Regions from separate parts of the Reyranella sp. genome, predicted to be linked through region 1. Evidence: predicted binding sites of a transcription regulator. Region 1 holds the regulator's gene; each other region holds the start of a gene.
The links. Region 1 encodes LexA, which represses DNA repair genes until DNA is damaged. Its sites were predicted from a motif close to TGTTCNNNNTGTGTTCNG; they were not measured.
Positions count from the first base shown of each region.

Region 2: a site for LexA is predicted at 2,353-2,370, ahead of ACQY8M_RS36520 (type IA DNA topoisomerase). Genes of this name have one in related genera too.
Region 3: a site for LexA is predicted at 2,645-2,662, ahead of ACQY8M_RS29020 (2'-5' RNA ligase family protein). Genes of this name have one in related genera too.
Region 4: a site for LexA is predicted at 2,459-2,476, ahead of recA (recombinase RecA). Genes of this name have one in related genera too.

Region 1 is NZ_OZ257242.1:5,052,321-5,056,530, reverse strand. Features, by position in the region: gene ACQY8M_RS24615 (molybdopterin molybdotransferase MoeA) at 10-1,227, shown strand; gene lexA (transcriptional repressor LexA) at 1,336-2,079, shown strand; gene ACQY8M_RS24605 (Bug family tripartite tricarboxylate transporter substrate binding protein) at 2,188-3,159, shown strand; gene ACQY8M_RS24600 (class II aldolase/adducin family protein) at 3,170-3,928, shown strand; gene ACQY8M_RS24595 (ABC transporter substrate-binding protein) at 4,007-4,210, opposite strand, start outside.
Region 2 is NZ_OZ257242.1:7,482,574-7,486,783, forward strand. Features, by position in the region: gene ACQY8M_RS36505 (phytanoyl-CoA dioxygenase family protein) at 1-674, shown strand, start outside; gene ACQY8M_RS36510 (carboxymuconolactone decarboxylase family protein) at 709-1,269, shown strand; gene ACQY8M_RS36515 (ketopantoate reductase family protein) at 1,289-2,275, opposite strand; gene ACQY8M_RS36520 (type IA DNA topoisomerase) at 2,400-4,210, shown strand, end outside.
Region 3 is NZ_OZ257242.1:5,950,434-5,954,643, forward strand. Features, by position in the region: gene ACQY8M_RS29010 (DUF6671 family protein) at 1-534, opposite strand, end outside; gene ACQY8M_RS29015 (M20 aminoacylase family protein) at 618-1,811, opposite strand; gene ACQY8M_RS29020 (2'-5' RNA ligase family protein) at 2,006-2,626, opposite strand; gene ACQY8M_RS29025 (SH3 domain-containing protein) at 2,742-3,194, opposite strand; gene ACQY8M_RS29030 (2-keto-4-pentenoate hydratase) at 3,306-4,097, opposite strand; gene ACQY8M_RS29035 (GtrA family protein) at 4,138-4,210, opposite strand, start outside.
Region 4 is NZ_OZ257242.1:6,156,612-6,160,821, forward strand. Features, by position in the region: gene alaS (alanine--tRNA ligase) at 1-351, opposite strand, end outside; gene ACQY8M_RS29950 (YkgJ family cysteine cluster protein) at 411-1,124, shown strand; gene recA (recombinase RecA) at 1,250-2,317, opposite strand; gene ACQY8M_RS29960 (hypothetical protein) at 2,852-4,210, shown strand, end outside.

The DNA.
Region 1 (4,210 bases):
AGGTGCGCCATGCTGAGCGTCAAGGAAGCCCATGCCCGCGTGATCGCGGCCTTCTCCTCCCCCCTGCCCGCCGAGATGGTGTCGATCGCCGACGCGGCCGGCCGCGTGCTGGCGGTCGCGCCGACGGCCCGCCTCACCCAGCCGCCCGCCGCTCTCTCGGCGATGGACGGCTACGCCGTGCGCGGCGAGGACGTGCCGGCCGCGCCGACGACGCTCACCCTGGTCGGTGAAGCGGCCGCCGGCGGGTCGTACGATCACGCGCTGAAGCCCGGCGAAACCGTCCGCATCTTCACCGGCGGCCCGCTGCCGATGGGGGCGGATTCGATCGTCATCCAGGAAGACACCCAGGCCAACGGCGACAGGATCACCATTCTCGAAGCGCCGATCCCCGGCCGGCACGTCCGCAAGGCCGGCCTCGACTTCAGTGCCGGGGAGTCGCCACTGGCGGCCGGCCGCACGCTCACCACGCGCGACGTGGGCCTCGCCGCGGCGATGAACCTGCCGTGGCTCACGGTGCACAGGAAGCCGCGGGTGGCGATCCTCTCGACTGGCGACGAGCTGGTGATGCCGGGCGAGCCGGTCGGCCGCAACCAGATCGTCTCCTCCTCCGGCATCGCCGTGGCGGCCCTGGTGAAAGGCTGGGGCGGCGACCCGACCCTGTTCGACATCGCACGCGACGACGCGGCACTGATCCAGGACCGCATCGCCGCCGGCACGCAGCACGACATCCTGATCACACTCGGCGGCGCCTCGGTCGGCGATCACGATCTGGTGCAGGACGCGCTGATGGCGCAGGGCTTCGCGATGGATTTCTGGAAGATCGCGATGCGCCCCGGCAAACCGCTGATGTTCGCCGCCAGGGACCGCGCCCGCGTGCTCGGCCTGCCGGGCAACCCGGTCTCGACCATGGTCTGTTCGCTGCTGTTCCTGAAACCCGCGATGGAGCGGATGATGGGCCAGGCCGGTGACTTGCCGGCGACCGTCCCGGCGCGCCTCGCGGTCGACGTCAAGGCCAACGACCAACGGCAGGACTACGTCCGCTCCCTGGCGACACGTCAGCCCGACGGCAGCCTGACCGTCGAGCCCCACAAGGTGCAGGACAGCTCGATGCTGTCGGTCCTGGCATGGTGCAACGCCCTGCTCATCCGACCACCGCACGATCCGGCCAAGAAGGCCGGTGACACCGTGCGGATTGTGGATCTTTCTGTTCTCCCCGGTGGCTATTGATCCCCAGTGTTCCTGGGAAAAGTTGACCAATCCCCAGAACTAAACTAGAACATGTGTCGGGTTTCGGGATTTGTTCCGAAATCTGGTAAGCGTTCCGGGGAGAAGACGGTGCTAACCCGCAAACAAAACGAATTGCTCCTGTTCATCAACAAGCGCCTCAACGAGGGCGGCGTTTCGCCGTCGTTCGACGAGATGAAGGAGGCGCTGCGGCTCAAGTCGAAGTCCGGCATCCACCGCCTGATCACCGGGCTGGAGGAGCGCGGCTTCCTGCGCCGCCTGCCGCATCGTGCGCGCGCGCTGCAGGTGTTGAAGCTGCCGGAGGCGGCTGCCATGCCGGCGTCCAACGTCACGCCGCTGCTCGACTCGCGCCGCGGCATGGCCGAGCCACGCGAAGGGTTCGTGCCGCAGATCGTGCGCGGCGAGCGGATGCCGCTGGCCGGCGCCATTCTGGCGGCCAATGAGGCGCAGGCGCTCAGCCTGCCGCTCTACGGCCGGATCGCCGCCGGCACGCCGATCGAGGCGCTGCGCGACAATTCCACCACCGTCGACGTGCCGGTCTCGCTGCTCGGTTCGGGCGCGCACTATTGCCTCGAGGTGCAAGGCGATTCGATGGTCGAGGCCGGCATCCAGAACGGCGACATCGCCATCATCCGCAGCGCCGACTCGGCCGAGTCGGGCGAGATCGTCGTCGCCTTGATCGACGACAGCGAGGCGACGCTCAAGCGCCTGCGCAAGAAGGGCGCCTCGATCGCGCTCGAGCCAGCCAATGCCGCCTACGAAACCCGCATCTTCGGACCCGACCGGGTCAAGATCCAGGGTCGCCTCGCGGGCCTCTATCGCCGTTATCATTAATGCTGGGAGCGCGGCTCTCCAGAGCCGCCATGATCATGAGCGGCTCTGGAGAGCCGCGCTCCCAGCGCACCCGTTGCGCCTCCGCGAGACACGTGTTCAAACGTGTCCATGACCGAATATACGCGTCGTCTCCTTTTGACGGGCGCGGCTGCCGCCCTCGCCGCTCCGGCCATCGCGCGCGCCGACACCTGGCCAAGCCGACCGATCCGCTGCATCGTCGCCTTGCCGCCCGGAGGGGGCACCGACGCCACGGGACGGATTGCCATGCAGTACCTCTCGGAGGCACTTGGGCAGCCCATCGTCATCGAGAACAAGCCGGGTGCCGGCGGGACGATCGGTAGCGACATCGTCGCCAAAGCCGCACCCGACGGCTACACGTTCGGTATCGCGACCTCGAGCAGCCATGCCGCCGCGCCGGTGTTCCGCAAGGACCTGCCCTACGATCCGGTGAAGTCCTTCACAGCGGTCACGATGATCGGCACGACATCCTACATTCTGATCGGGGGACCGGCCGCCGGCGCCAAGGACCTCCCGACCTTCATCGCCAACACCAGGGCACAGCCCGGCAAGGTCGCCTGCGCCTCGCTCGGCCCCTCGACGCTGGGCTATCTGTTGACGCGCCAGTTCGAGCAGATCGCCGGCCTCAAGATGATCGATGCGCCGTACAAGGGCGCGGCCGCGGTCTATCCCGACCTGATGAACGGCACCGTCGCGGTGATGCTCGACAATCCCTCGGGCTCGGCCGGGCTGGTGCGTGAGAACCGCCTGACCGGTTTCGCGGTCACACGACCGTCGGCTGCGGTGCCGAACGTGCCGACCTTCGACAGCCTCGGCGTGAGGAATTTCCAGGACGTGTTCTGGTACTGCATCGTGGCGCCGCCCGGCCTGCCGCCAGAGATCGCCGAGCGCGTCCAGAAGATCCTGGCACAGGCGCTGCTCGCCGATCCCGGCCGCGGCAGGCTGCGCGCGATCGATGTCGAGCCGGTGGTGTCGACGCCGGCCGATTTCGGCGCGACCATGGCGCGCGAGACGAAGCAGTGGCGCGACCTCGCCGATCGCCTCGGCATCAAGCCCGAATAGGAGCCCGATCATGATGGATGGCAGCCCCGCCCTCGCCTTTCGCGTCAACGAGCTGACGCCCGACCCGAGCGTCTCGTTCGATCCGAAGGTTGTGAAGGACTACGTCACCTACGCTCACCGGATCGCCAACCGCGGCCTGGTCAACAGCAGCGTCGGCGGCATGGTGATCCGCGTCGCCCATCCCAACCATTCCGACGGCGTGTGCTACGCAAAGCCCCAGGGCATCAGCCTCGAGGAAGTCGAGGCTGACGACCTCGTCATCACCGACATCCCCTATGGCCGGATCCTGGCCGGCGAACGCGCGACCACCGTCGGCCACCAGATGAACCGCGAGATCCTGCGCCTGCGGCCGGACGTCAACGCGGTGATCCATCTCCACCACGACGAGATGATCGCCTTCATGGCGGCGGGCTATGAAAAGATCAACTCGTACAGCCTGACCTACGGCTACCTGATGCAGAAGCCCGCACACTACCTGCCGGCCAGCATCAACGTCGAAGAGGATGTCGGACCGATCAAGGAGTTCATCCAGGACACCAACTGCATCATCATGAAGCGCCACGGCTTCACGGTGCTCGGCCGCACCGTGTCGGAGGCCTATCACCGCACCTGCGTGCTGGTGAGCGAGATCAAGCGCAACATCATCGTCGAGATGCTGTGCGCGGCCAACGGCAGGACGCCGGAAACCGTCACCGACGAGGAGATGGCTTACATGGCCACTCACGGCGATTCGGTGATGTATCCGAAGGTAATCAAGGCGAAGGGATAAGGTCTGTCATCCCGAGCACAGCGAGGGATCCTTCTGGAGCGGGTAAGGATCCCTCGCTGCGCTCGGGATGACAGTTTCCTACTTCATCGTGATCGGCGAGAAGTCCTGGAACCAGTTCTGGGCCTGGATGAAGCCGTTCACCTTGGTCGACATGGCACGCGGCGCGACGTCGTGCGTCACGAACAGGAAGAGCGCCTCGTCGACGATCTTCTCGTGGATCTTCTGCAGCACCTTGTCCTGCTCGGCCGCGTCGAAGGTGGTGCGCGCCTGCTCGATCAGCGC
Region 2 (4,210 bases), 2.4 Mb from region 1:
GCCTCTATGGCCATCCCGGATTGCTGACTGTGGCGGCATCGATCCTCGGCGACGATTTCGTGCCCTACAATGAAGTGACCTTCGTGAAGGAACCCGGTCTCGGCCCATCGGTCGCCTGGCACCAGGACGGTACGACCCACTGGAACGCGCCCGATTGGGACCAGGGCGCGCACGGCTTCAACTTCATGACGCAGCTCTATCCCAGCACGGCCGGGAACGGAGTCTGGGTGCTGCCCGGCAGCCACAAGCACGGCAGGGCCGACATCAAGAGGATGGTGGCCGAGAGCGGATCGGACCGCATCGAAGGGGCGGTGCCGATGCTGTGCGACGCCGGCGACACGATCGTGACCAACCGCCAGCTGGTGCACGGCTCCTTCGCCAACAGCTCGCCCGACCGGCGCATCACGCTCAACGAGGGATTCTTTCCGCGCCGACGCGTGCTGAACGTGACGACGAAGCGTTTGACCGGGGCGGTCGAGACCTATGACCAGGCCCGCATCGATGCGCGCACGCGCATCCTGCAGATCGCCATCGACGCGCGCCGCCAGCGCTTCCCGCAGGAGAAGAGCTACGTCTATCGGCCGCTCGCCGGCCATGAGGACGAGAACCGGTGGAACGAGACGACGCGCGCCGCCGTGCTGAAGAACTACAACCAGCTCGACATGTTCATCTGAGCGGCGCGGGCAACGACAAAAAGGGAGGAAATCGATGTCTGAAACGCCGACTTTCGGCCGCTATGCCGAGATTCCGTACGACAAGATGACCCCGGAGCAGCAGGCAGGCTACAACGCCATGATCGAGGCCCGCGGCCGCCTGCCCGGCCCGACCAAGATCTGGGTGCACAATCCGAAGCTCGCCAAGGTCGCCGGTCCGTACGGCGCGCACTTCCAGCCGGGCGGCTACTCTCTGACCGAGCGCGAGCGCGAGATTGCAGTCTGCGTCATCACCAGCCACTGGCGGGCGGCCTATCCGACGTCCGCGCACGAGCGGATCGCGAAGGCTGCCGGACTGCCGGCGGCCAAGATCGACGCGATCCTTTGCGGGATGCCGACCGCCTTCGACGACGAGCGCGAGCAGATCGTCTACGAGATGGCGATCGCGCTCTCCAACGGTCGCTGGATCCCGCGCGGTCTTCACGACCGTGCCGTCAAGACTCTCGGCCACGTCAGCATCACCGACGTCATCACGCTGATGGGGCACTACACCAGCGTCGCGATGACCCTGGCCTTTTACGACGTCCCCGACGGCGCGACCGGGATGGCGCGCTGAGCACTCATGGCCGGGAGCGTCACGGCACGTAAAGGCCTTTCGACGCGGCCATGCTGACGGCGAACGCCTCGATGGCATCCAGTGTCGGCGTCGGCACGCCCGCGCTGCGAGCGAAGGCGACCGGTGCCCGCACGATGGCCTCGATCTCCATCGGACGGCCGAGATCGTAGTCCTGCAGGATCGACGGGCGATGGTCGAAATAGACCCGCTTGGGTCCGTAGCGCACCTCGGGACTGTCATCGAGCACGACGCCGTGGGCGGCGGCCACTGCCAGCGCCTCGGCGTGGGCGCGACGCGCCAGTTGATTGACGATCGGCGTCTTCTGGATCGTCGCCGGTTGCCCCAGGATGAGACAGACCGATGAGCCGGTGAGGTTGGCCATCAGCTTGTGCCAGATGTCGTAACGGATATCGCGCGTCGAGGGCGAACCGATGCCGGCGGCAATCAGGGCCTTGCGCAGGGCCTCGATCCTCGGCGTCTGCCGATCGTCGATCTCGCCGACCCAGAGCGTGTTGCGGTCGGGCTGCTCGTTGACGATCACGCCCGGCTCGACGACGTGGTTCGGTGAGGTGATGGCACCGCCCAGGGTGCGCTCGTAGCCTACCGCCCGGGCGAGCGCGCCGCCCGGATCGAGGCGCGACAGATCGGGGGCCGGCGGTCGCGCCTTGCCGAGACCGTGCCCGTACCACCACGGGATGCCGTTCTGCGCGAACACCACGGCCGTCCCAGGACCGAGCAGCGGCCCGACGCTCGCAGCGAGCGCCTCGAGGCCGGTGGCCTTCAAGGTCGAGATCACGACGTCCTGTGGCCCGAGATCGGCCGGCCGGTCGCTCGCCTGCACCTTGGCGACGATCCTCCTGTCGCCCGCGATCAGGGTGAGGCCGTTGGCCCTGATCGCCTCGAGGTGCTGGCCGCGCGCTACGACGGAAACCTCGTTGCCGGCATCGGCAAGGCGCGCCGCGAAATTGCCGCCGATCGCGCCCGCCCCAAACACGCAAATACGCATGAACCGCTCTCTCCCTAATCCGGCATCACCTTACCGCTCCGAGCATCGAGCCAGAACCGAAGCTTGTCGCGCGCCGTTGTTCTATTTATGTTCCTTTCTGCAATTCGTTTCTTGCAGGACCGGAATGACCGATCAAATCGTCATCACGGAGAAGAGCAGCCAGGCAAAGGACGTCCGAGGCGCAGTGGGCGGCCGTTACGGCGCCATCCTCCCGGCCGAAGGCCACCTGATCGATCTGCTCGAGCCGGAGGACGTGGTCCCCGAGTGGAAGCGCTGGTCGCCGATCCTGCTGAAGCCGGATGGGCTGTACGGCACGCGACCCGCAATCGGTGGCAACAAGGCCGCCAAGCTGAAGGCGATTCGCGAGGCGCTGCGCACCGCCAAACGGGTCTGGCTGGCGACCGACTGCGATCGCGAAGGCCAGCTGATCGGCCAGGAGATCCTCGAGCACTACAAGTATCGCGGCGAGGTCATGCGGGTGCTGTTCACCGCGCAGGATTCCCAAACCATCCGGGATGCCTTCAAGGAGGCCAGGCCAAACTCAGAGTACGCTCGCCTGTACGCCGCCGCCGTGGCGCGGCGGCAGGCCGACCAGATCTACAATCTCTCGCTCACCCGCACGGCCACCGTGGTTCTGGGTCGTGGCGCGCGCGGCGTGATCGGCGTCGGTCGCGTGAAGACGCCCACGCTCGCAATCGTCTGCAAGCGCGAGCTCGAGATCCGAAACTTCGTGCCGGTCACCTACTTCGAGGTGGTCGCCACGGCGAAGGTCGCCAGCGGGGAGTTCAAGATGCGGCATGCGCCGCAGGAGCGGATCCTGAAGCGCGAGCTGGCTGACGCCGTCGTCGAGGCGGCGCGGGACTTCGAGGGCCTGCTCGGCGTGAAGGTCGAGGACAAGCGGCAGGGACCGCCCAAGCTGCACGACCTGCCTTCGCTACAGAAATTGTGCTCCACGCGATTCGGATGGTCGGCCGCCAAGACGCTCGACGTCGCCCAGGAACTCTATGACGGCCAAGGCAAGAAGATCATCACCTATCCCCGCGCCGAAGTGCGCTACCTGCCGGAAAGCCTGATCGCAGACGTGCCGAAGATCGTGGCCGGCCTTCAGGTCGGCCAATCGTTCAGAGACATTCCCGTCCCTGTTCCGCCGCTCATTCGCCGGGGCGCGAGCGGTACGTTCCACGAGAAGGGACTCGAGGGGGCGAGCCACCATGCCGTCATCCCCAACGTCAACACGGTCGACACGCTGCGCGAGGTGTGGCCGCGCCTGTCGATCGACGAGAAGAAGCTGTTCGACGTGATCGCGCGCGCCTATCTCGCCGCGCTCATGCCGGATTTCCGCTATCGCCAGACCACCGCCACGCTCGACGTCAAGGGCTTCCCGTTCAAGGCGACCGGCCGGCAGCCCCTCGAGCTCGGCTGGCGCGCGGCGTTTCCGGAATGGCAGCCTGCCGACGAGAAGGGCGATGGTGGGCAATTGCTCCCGGCGATGCGCGACGGCGAACCGGCGCGGCTGCGCGATCCGGAGGTCGAGACCAAGGAGACCAAGCCGCCGCCGCGCTACAGCGAAGGCACGCTGATCGAAGCGATGCAGAATGCGTGGCGCTTCGTGGACGACGATCTGCTGCGCGACCGCCTGAAGGAAGCCAAGGGCATCGGCACGCCGGCAACTCGGGCCGAGATCATCGGCGGGCTGAAGAAGCAGGAATTCCTCGTCGCCCAGGGCAAGAACATTGTCCCCACCGAGAATGGGTTGAGACTGTTCGGCGTGTTGAAGGACGCCGATCCGGCGCTGGTCGATCCGGGGCAGACGGCGCAGCTCGAGTGCCTCCTCGACGACGTCGTCGTCGGCAAGCAGCAGATGGTGGGCGCGGTCGATGCCGTGTGCGATGTCGCCCGGCGCATCATCGGCAAGCTGACCCAAGGTCCTGCAGG
Region 3 (4,210 bases), 900 kb from region 1:
CAGCGGATTTTTGTGCGCGCGCATGTCGGAGTAGAGCACCGCGAGCCCGTCCTCCGAGCGCCGCGCCTCGCGGTCCATCGCCTCGATCACCGCCTCGACGGTCGCCAGCCCCTTGATCGGCTGGCTCATGTCGCTGCTGCAGACCACGAACACCCCGAACGCCGGGAAGCCCATCTCCGTCAATGCCCGCAGGCGCGCGGGATCGCCGGCCGCGAAACGCTGCAGCCGCCAGCTCGTGCGGTGCGTCGGCAGCGTCTCGACGTGGCGGATGCCGCGCGTGCGGTCGACGAAGGCGAGCAGCTCGACGCCGCCGGGATTGAGCGGCACCCGGTCGATCGGCCCGTAGCTGCCTTCGCTGGCGAGCGCGCAATCGAGGCCGGGCATCGCCTCGAACAGCATGTCGGCCTTGAGCAGCGCGGTCTCGACCAGCGCGTCGGGCCGGGGCACCTCGCCGGAGAAAGTGCCGAGCCTGTCGGTGTCGAGCGCCGGCACGACGAGTTCCGCGCCCAGCACGCGGCGGAAGGGGGGCGCCAAGGCCCGCTCCTTCTCGTGCATGGTCGCGAGCCCGATACGCTGGCCCGCATAAGGATGTCCGGCCACAGCGATGGACGGACGGGTTACTCCGCGGCTTGCGGCAGGGCCTGGCGCGCGAGCTGCTGCTCGACCAGCGTCGCCCAGTAGGACGCGCCGATCGGCAGGATCTCGTCGTTGAAGTCGTAGCCCGGGTTATGGACCATGCACGAGCCGGCGCCGTCGCCGTTGCCGATCCAGATGTAGCATCCCGGCCGCTTCAGCAGCATCCAGGCGAAGTCCTCGCTGCCCATGGCGGGCGTCGGGTTGCGGTTGACGTTCTCGGTCCCGACCAGCGCCGAGGCAGCGTGCGCGGCGAACTCGGTCTCCTTCGCGCTGTTGACGGTCGCGGGGTAGCGCCGCTCGTAGCGCCACTTGCTGACCTCCGCGCCGAAGCCCGCCGCAACGTTACGCGCGATCTTCTCGATCCGCGCCTCGATCATATCCTGCACCGGCTTCTTGAAGGTGCGGACGGTGCCGCGCAGCGTGCATTCCTGCGGGATCACGTTCCAGGTGTCGCCGGAATGAATCTGGGTCGTCGATACGACGGCGGTGTCCATCGGATCGATGTTGCGCGCCACGATCGACTGCAGCGCGGTCACGATGTGGGCGCCGATCACGACCGGGTCGATGCCATGATGGGGCATCGCGCCGTGCGCGCCGACGCCCTTCACCACGATCTCGAAGATGTCGTAGGCGGCCATCATCGGGCCCGGGCGGACGGCGAAACGGCCGATCGGCATGCCCGGGATATTGTGCATGCCGTAGACGCCCTCGACCGGGAACTTCTCGAACAGCCCCTCCTCGACCATCACCCGGCCGCCGCCCTCGTTCTCCTCGGCCGGCTGGAAGATGAAATAGACCGTGCCGTCGAAATTCCTGGTCTCGGCGAGATACTTGGCGGCGCCCAGCAGCATCACCGTGTGGCCGTCATGGCCGCAGGCATGCATCTTTCCGGGGATCGTCGACTTGTGATCGAAGGAATTGGTCTCGTGCACGTCGAGCGCGTCCATGTCGGCGCGCAGCCCGATGGCGCGGCCCGACTTGCCCGAGCGCAGCACGCCGACCACGCCGGTCTTTGCCAGCCCGCGATGAACCTCGATGCCGAAGGATTCGAGCTTGGCCGCGACCACGTCGGCCGTCCGCACCTCCTCGAAGGCGGTCTCGGGATGGCTGTGGATGTCGTGCCGCCACGCGGTCATGTCCTTGTGATACGAGGCGATGCGGTTGATGACCGGCATGCGGGTACTCCGGAAACGAATGATTGTTCGGCCGCGGATGGTACGGGAGCAGCCACGATGGTCAAGCGGGCAACCGCTGCAGCAGCTTTGCGCGGGCTCGGTGAATTTCCCGTCGAGCGAGCCGTCCTACGATTTCAACCGGCAGGACAAGCGCGCAGCCGCAAGAAAGAGATCCGTCGTTCGAGGTCGCCCCCTCAGCCCTCGCCGAGAGACCAGCGGGCAAGTTGGCGGGGCGCCATGCGGCCAATCATGCTGTGCATGAGCACAAGCTCGCGAACCGTCCACTCGATCGGCTCGATCCGCTGCTCGGGTACGAGATGGGCGTCGCGCAACAAGGTGACGTGCGGCGTGAAGGGCCGCGCCGTACCCGGCCGGCCGTCGAGCACGTCGCTCAACCGCTGTTGAAGGATATCGAGGCCCATCACCCCGTCTTCGCCACGCAGGACGAGTGCGCCATTCCGAAAGCTCTCCGCGCGATCGAAACCGACCGCGAACGACGGCATCACGATGCGCGCGACGCGCTCCTTCACGGACTCGATCCTCCCGAGCGAAAGATCGACCCCTTCGTCGATCCGGCACAACGCAACGTGGAAGTTCTCCGGCGGCAGCGGCTTGCCGGCGAGCCCATGGCTGATGCGGAGGTGGCGCGCCGTCTGGGCGATGCGCGCAGACGTTTCGGCATCCGGCAGCACCGCGAGAAACAGCCGTCCTCTCGGCCGGCCAACCAAGGCCTCCTGTCGCCGCCGAAGCCGGCGCATCATCAGGGCCGGCGGCTTTTCCTGTCCCGCGAACGACGTTGCGAACATGTGCTGCATGGGTCTCTCCTGCGTGCATGTTCACTATATGTTCTTTTCGATACAAAACAACCCCAGAATGGGGATTGTCATCGACGGCAAAGAACGAGGGCGGCGCGGGGCCGGGGTCCGAGGCTTACCAGCCCCACAGCAGGCGTCGCGCCACCCAGCCGCGGAGGCCGCCCTCGCGCTGCAGCTTGACCCAGTCGCCACTGTGCGTGAGCGTCTTCAGCACGTCGCCGTAGGCGAGCTTGGCGACGATCCGGCTGCTCATCGACGGCCCGCTGCGCATGTTGGCGATTTTGGCCTTCACGACGTGATGCGGCGTCTGATTGGTGAGCGGACGGTAGATCCAGCCGGTATCGTTCTCGAAGTCGGTCACCTTCAGCCAGCTTCCCCGGTTGCCGACGACCTTGAGCGGAAAGCCCGATCCCAGCTTCCACTCGGCAGGATGCTGCGTTCCGGCTCCCGAGCGCAGGTTCACATCGTCGCGGGACACGCTGACCATGCGCTGCGCGGCGGCTTCCGTTGCCGCCAGGAGAAGGAGCGCCGACAGGACATAGAGGGCGTGAGAGAGGACGCGGGTCATTCCCCGACTTTCGTCGAGAGGGACGGCGAACGCAACCCGCCAGCTCGCCGGCGCGCGTCTGGCGCCAGCGCCTGCCGGCACAGGGCACTCGAGCGTTGCCGCGCCTGTTCCCTACCCGATCGTGATCTCCGTCCCGCCCAGCCCCTCGAATTCCGTCCGCGCTACACCGGTACCGGGCAGGAAGGCCGGCGGATGGACCGACCCGGTGAGGATAAGGTCGCCAGCCTTGAGGTGCATGCCGTGCTTGTTGAGCGCGTTCGCGAGCCAGGCGAGCGAGATCAGCGCGCTGCCCATCACGGCCGTGCCGGCACCCGAGGCGAGCTGCTTGCCGTCGAGCAGCGAGCGGCCCTTGAGGTTGGGGAAGTCGAGCTTCTGCCACCCCGGGATCTCGGTGCCGACCACGCAAGCCGCCTGCAGCACGTCGTCGGCGATGCGGGCGGGCCCGGTCATCTTGGTGACGTCGGCATAGCGGTTGTCGACCAGCTCCATGCCGCAATAGAGGTTGGCGACATAGGCGCGGATGCTGTCGGCAGTGTAGGGCGCCGCACCGGCGGGCGCATCCTTGGCCATGCGCGCGACCAGCTCGGGCTCGATGCCGGGCTTGATCGGATAGCCCGATTCGAACACCGCGCCGCTCTGGCGGATGCCGCTCTGGTAGATGCCGGCAAAGACCGGGCCGGACAGCCGGAGCGGCTCGTATTGCGCCGGCAGGGTGAGCGCGATCTTCCAGCCGGCCATCTTGTCGGCGCCGCCCGCGGTCAGCTTGTCGTGCACGGCGAACTGGACCTTGTAGGCGTCCGCCTCGGACAGGCCGGAGCACGCCGCGGCGATGTCCATCACCTTCCTGGTGCGCCGGCCGGCGGCAATCTCGTCGGCGATGGCGGAAATTTGCTGGGCGTCCACGGGCGTTCCTCCGATGCTTTTACGCCGCAATCATAGCCGCTCAACCCGGCCGGGCGAAGGTGATGAGGCGGTGCCCTGCGAAATTGAACATTGGAACGACGACGAGGACCGCG
Region 4 (4,210 bases), 1.1 Mb from region 1:
CTCGCGCGTGATCAGGTTCCACGCCAGCTCGATGGCGTGTTCCTTGAAATAGTCGCCGAACGAGAAGTTGCCCAGCATCTCGAAGAAGGTGTGGTGGCGCGCGGTGTAGCCGACATTCTCGAGGTCGTTGTGCTTGCCGCCGGCGCGGACGCACTTCTGCGACGTCGAGGCGCGCGTGTACGGCCGCTTCTCGAGCCCCGTGAAAACGTTCTTGAACTGCACCATGCCGGCGTTGGTGAACATCAACGTGGGGTCGTTGCGCGGCACCAGCGGGCTCGAGGCGACAACCTCGTGGCTGTTCTTGCGGAAGTATTCTAGGAATGTGCGACGGATGTCGCTGACGCTTGCCATGATGTGATCTTTGTAGCGTGCGCGCGGCGGATTAGTCCACAACGGGGGAACACCGGTTCATGGCCGACTCCGGCCACTCCACCGCCACGCTCAGGCTCAAGGTCGGCGATCTCGCCATCGCCCATCCGCTCACGGTGCCCAATGCCGCCGTGCCGGCGACTTCCGTGCTGCCGGCGCTGCAAGGGCTGGTGAACGAGGTGGTCGGTGCGGCGGAGGCCGGCCGGGAGATTTCCTGCCGCAAGGGCTGCGGCGCCTGCTGCCGCCAGCTCGTGCCGATCTCGCGCACGGAGGGTGAAGCCTTGCTCGCGCTGGTCGAGGCGATGCCCAAGGAGCGGCGCAAGGCGGTGCGCGCCCGCTTCGCGGCGGCCGAGGCCGCGATCGCCGGCGCGGGATTGGCCGGGGGCGGATCGGCCGAGCGCGGCGGCCGGAGCGATCGCGAACTCTCCGTCGCCTATTTCGCGCTCGGCGTGCCCTGCCCGTTCCTCGAGGAGGAGAGCTGCTCGATCCATCGCGACCGGCCTCTGGTCTGCCGCGAGTATCTCGTCACCTCGCCCGCCGAGCTGTGCGCCGGGCCGGCACAGGATGGCGTGACGCCGGTGCCGGTGCCGAAACTTTCGCTCGCCGCGCGGCGACTGCAGGATGAAGGTGACGACTGGTTCCCGCTCGCGATGCTGATGGCCTGGAGCCGCACCCGGCCCGGCGACGGCAAGCGCCGGCCGGGAACGGAGTGGGTGCAGCGCTTCCTGAAAGGCCTCACGAGCCTCAAGGGCTGAGAAACAGGTGCTTCTCGTTCATGGCGCGCTGCCATGAAAAACGGCGGTGCTGCGTGGGGCAGCACCGCCGGAACCGAAGATCAGGGGAGAGTCCTGTCTTCTGGTGCGCGCTCGGGGCGTGAGCGCTATTCCTCTTCGTCGTCGGTATCCTTCGAGCCGTCGAGGACGGCGGCGAGGATACCGGCGTTCTCGCGGACCTTGTTCTCGATGGCGGCGGCCACCTCGGGATGCTCGCGCAGGTAATTCTTGGCGTTCTCGCGGCCCTGGCCGATGCGCTGGCCATCGTAGGAATACCAGGAGCCCGATTTCTCGACCACGCCGGCCTTGTCACCAAGGTCGATCAGCTCGCCGACCTTGGAGATGCCCCCGCCGTACATGATGTCGAACTCGACGACCTTGAACGGCGGCGCCACCTTGTTCTTCACCACCTTCACGCGGGTCTGGTTGCCGACCATGTCCTCGCCGTTCTTGAGCGCGCCGATGCGGCGGATGTCGAGACGAACCGAGGCGTAGAACTTGAGCGCATTGCCGCCGGTCGTGGTCTCGGGGCTGCCGAACATCACGCCGATCTTCATGCGGATCTGGTTGATGAAGATCACCAGCGTGTTCGACTTGGAGATCGAGGCGGTGAGCTTGCGCAGCGCCTGGCTCATCAGGCGGGCCTGCAGGCCGGGCAGCGAATCGCCCATCTCGCCTTCCAGCTCGGCGCGCGGCACCAGGGCTGCGACCGAGTCGATCACCAGCACGTCGATCGCCCCGGAGCGGACCAGCGTGTCGGCGATCTCGAGCGCCTGCTCGCCGGCGTCGGGCTGGGAGATCAGCAGGTTGCCAATGTCGACCCCGAGCTTCCTGGCGTAGCCCGGATCGAGCGCATGCTCGGCGTCGACGAAGGCGCAGGTGCCGCCCTTCTTCTGGGCTTCGGCGATGACATGCAGCGCCAAGGTCGTCTTGCCCGAGCTTTCGGGACCGTAGATCTCGACGATGCGGCCCTTGGGCAGGCCGCCGATGCCGAGCGCGATGTCGAGGCCGAGCGAGCCGGTCGAGATCGATTCGATCTCCAGCGCCTCGCGCTGGCCGAGCTTCATGATGGAGCCCTTGCCGAAGGCGCGCTCGATCTGAGCCAGCGCTGCATCGAGGGCTTTGTTCTTGTTCTCCATGCCTTCCTTCTCGACCACTTTCAGCATCGCCGACATTGGCACCCTCCTGTTTGTCCCACGCCTGCCCCGAAAGCAGCAATGCGGATAAGTCCGCCGGGAATAACGCAAATGTACCTACTTTGTTCCAATCAGCAAGCAAGTAAACAAGTCACTGAACTACATAAATTTATTGACACAAGTTCTAGGTATGTTCCCAAGCAAAAGTGACTATGTGCTGGGAATTGGGCCTCGTCTTGCGGTGCGATGGATCCTTGCGCCGAGAAATGCGGGCTTGAATGTTGATCGGGACGTCAGCCTCGATAGGCTAACGGGCCGGTTTTGCTGGTTCGACGGTAGCATGGGAGGCTCATGGCGGCGGCATCTACGATCACTCCGAACCCGCGCCTCTGGATCTCGAAGGGCACGGCCTCGCGAAGACGCAATCCCTACGCGAACGCCGCTAGCGCGGACCTCGCGGATTCCTTTTACGATCAGGGCGGGGTCGATCGTCCGGGAACACCTGCGATCGACGGCATCGCCGCCTTGAACAGCAGCCTGCTGTCTACGGGCTCTTCACCGCAACCGTTGATCATGCCCGCAGAGACCTTGGTGCCGCCGAACGCACCGGTCCTTGGTACCATTTCGGGAACGACGTTCACCAATTGGAACGGCTTCAGCGCCACCTACAACTACAACACCCCGAACAGCTTGCTGGGCGACGTCACCAGAGGAGATCTGGCGTTCGGCTGGTGGGGGTCCGATCAGTCGTGGGTCGACTTCAATGCCGCAAATCCCGAGGGCCCGATCGATGTTGGCGCCGGCGACACCAACAAGGTCGGCAGCCTGAACGTCGCGCAGATCGCCTTCTCGCCGAGCGGCTTCACCTGGCATGCGCCGATCTCGGTGGCCGCCGACATCGACGGCAAGTGGATGACGCCTGCGTCGTCATTCGGCAATGGTACCTATTCGGTCACCATGGCCGAGTACCTGGCGAGCGACGCGGAATTTGCGGCGCCGGTCGCGGATGTCAGCGAGGCCCTTCAATTCACGGTCAACCTGACGAAACTCGACTTCGCGAGCCCCGTGGGCAGCTATCTGGAGCTCGAACCGGGCAACGGGGATACCGGCGGCAATTGGGTGCAGCTGATGGCAACGGGCTCGACCATGCCCAACGGCACCGTACTGACGTACGCCACCGACGCCAGAGGCAACATGATCGGCCGCGACGGGCAGATCACCACCAACCTCGATGACGCGGTGCTCGCCCAGGTCGGATGGGCGGAGCCGGACCCCGACAGCGACGTCGATCTCCTCTTGTCCGGCGGAATCCAGTCGGTTTACCTGCCGGTCGGCCAGCAGCTCCACTTCGCCGTGCAAACCGGCGACAATGTCATCGAGTTGCTGCCGGACGTGCAGATCGACGTGCACGTCTCGGTCCCTGCCTACCGCTCGGTGTCGGTGAACGGCGCGTTCGGCACGCTCGACATCATTGCCATGGTCGACAATCAGCTGTCGGAGTTTGCAAACCTTGCCGGCAGCCAGCGCGATTACAATCAGCCCTGGACCTACCTGACGCAAGGCACGCAAGTCTTTGTCGAGGCCAAGGGCAGCTGTTGGAACTGGAACACGATTCACTTCGTGCAGATCGATGTGAATCCGTCGACTGGCGACTGGAGCGTGGGAGGCGTGGCTTACGGCGACACGGATACTTTCCGCGCAGCCGTGCAGGCCAATTGGGATCCGGGCTTCGAAGCGTCGGGCGGGCGGGGCTACTTCGATCAGGGCTTCGAGTGGACGGTGTCGACCGGGTCAGGCTTCTACGCGCCCGTGCTGGCGACGGAGGACGGCGACATCTTCGTGATCGGCGACGTCAATGTCGACGGTCGCAACCACATCCGAATGTACAACGAGAACTCGTTCGGCTTCGAGGATCTGCGGGCCGACCAGGAC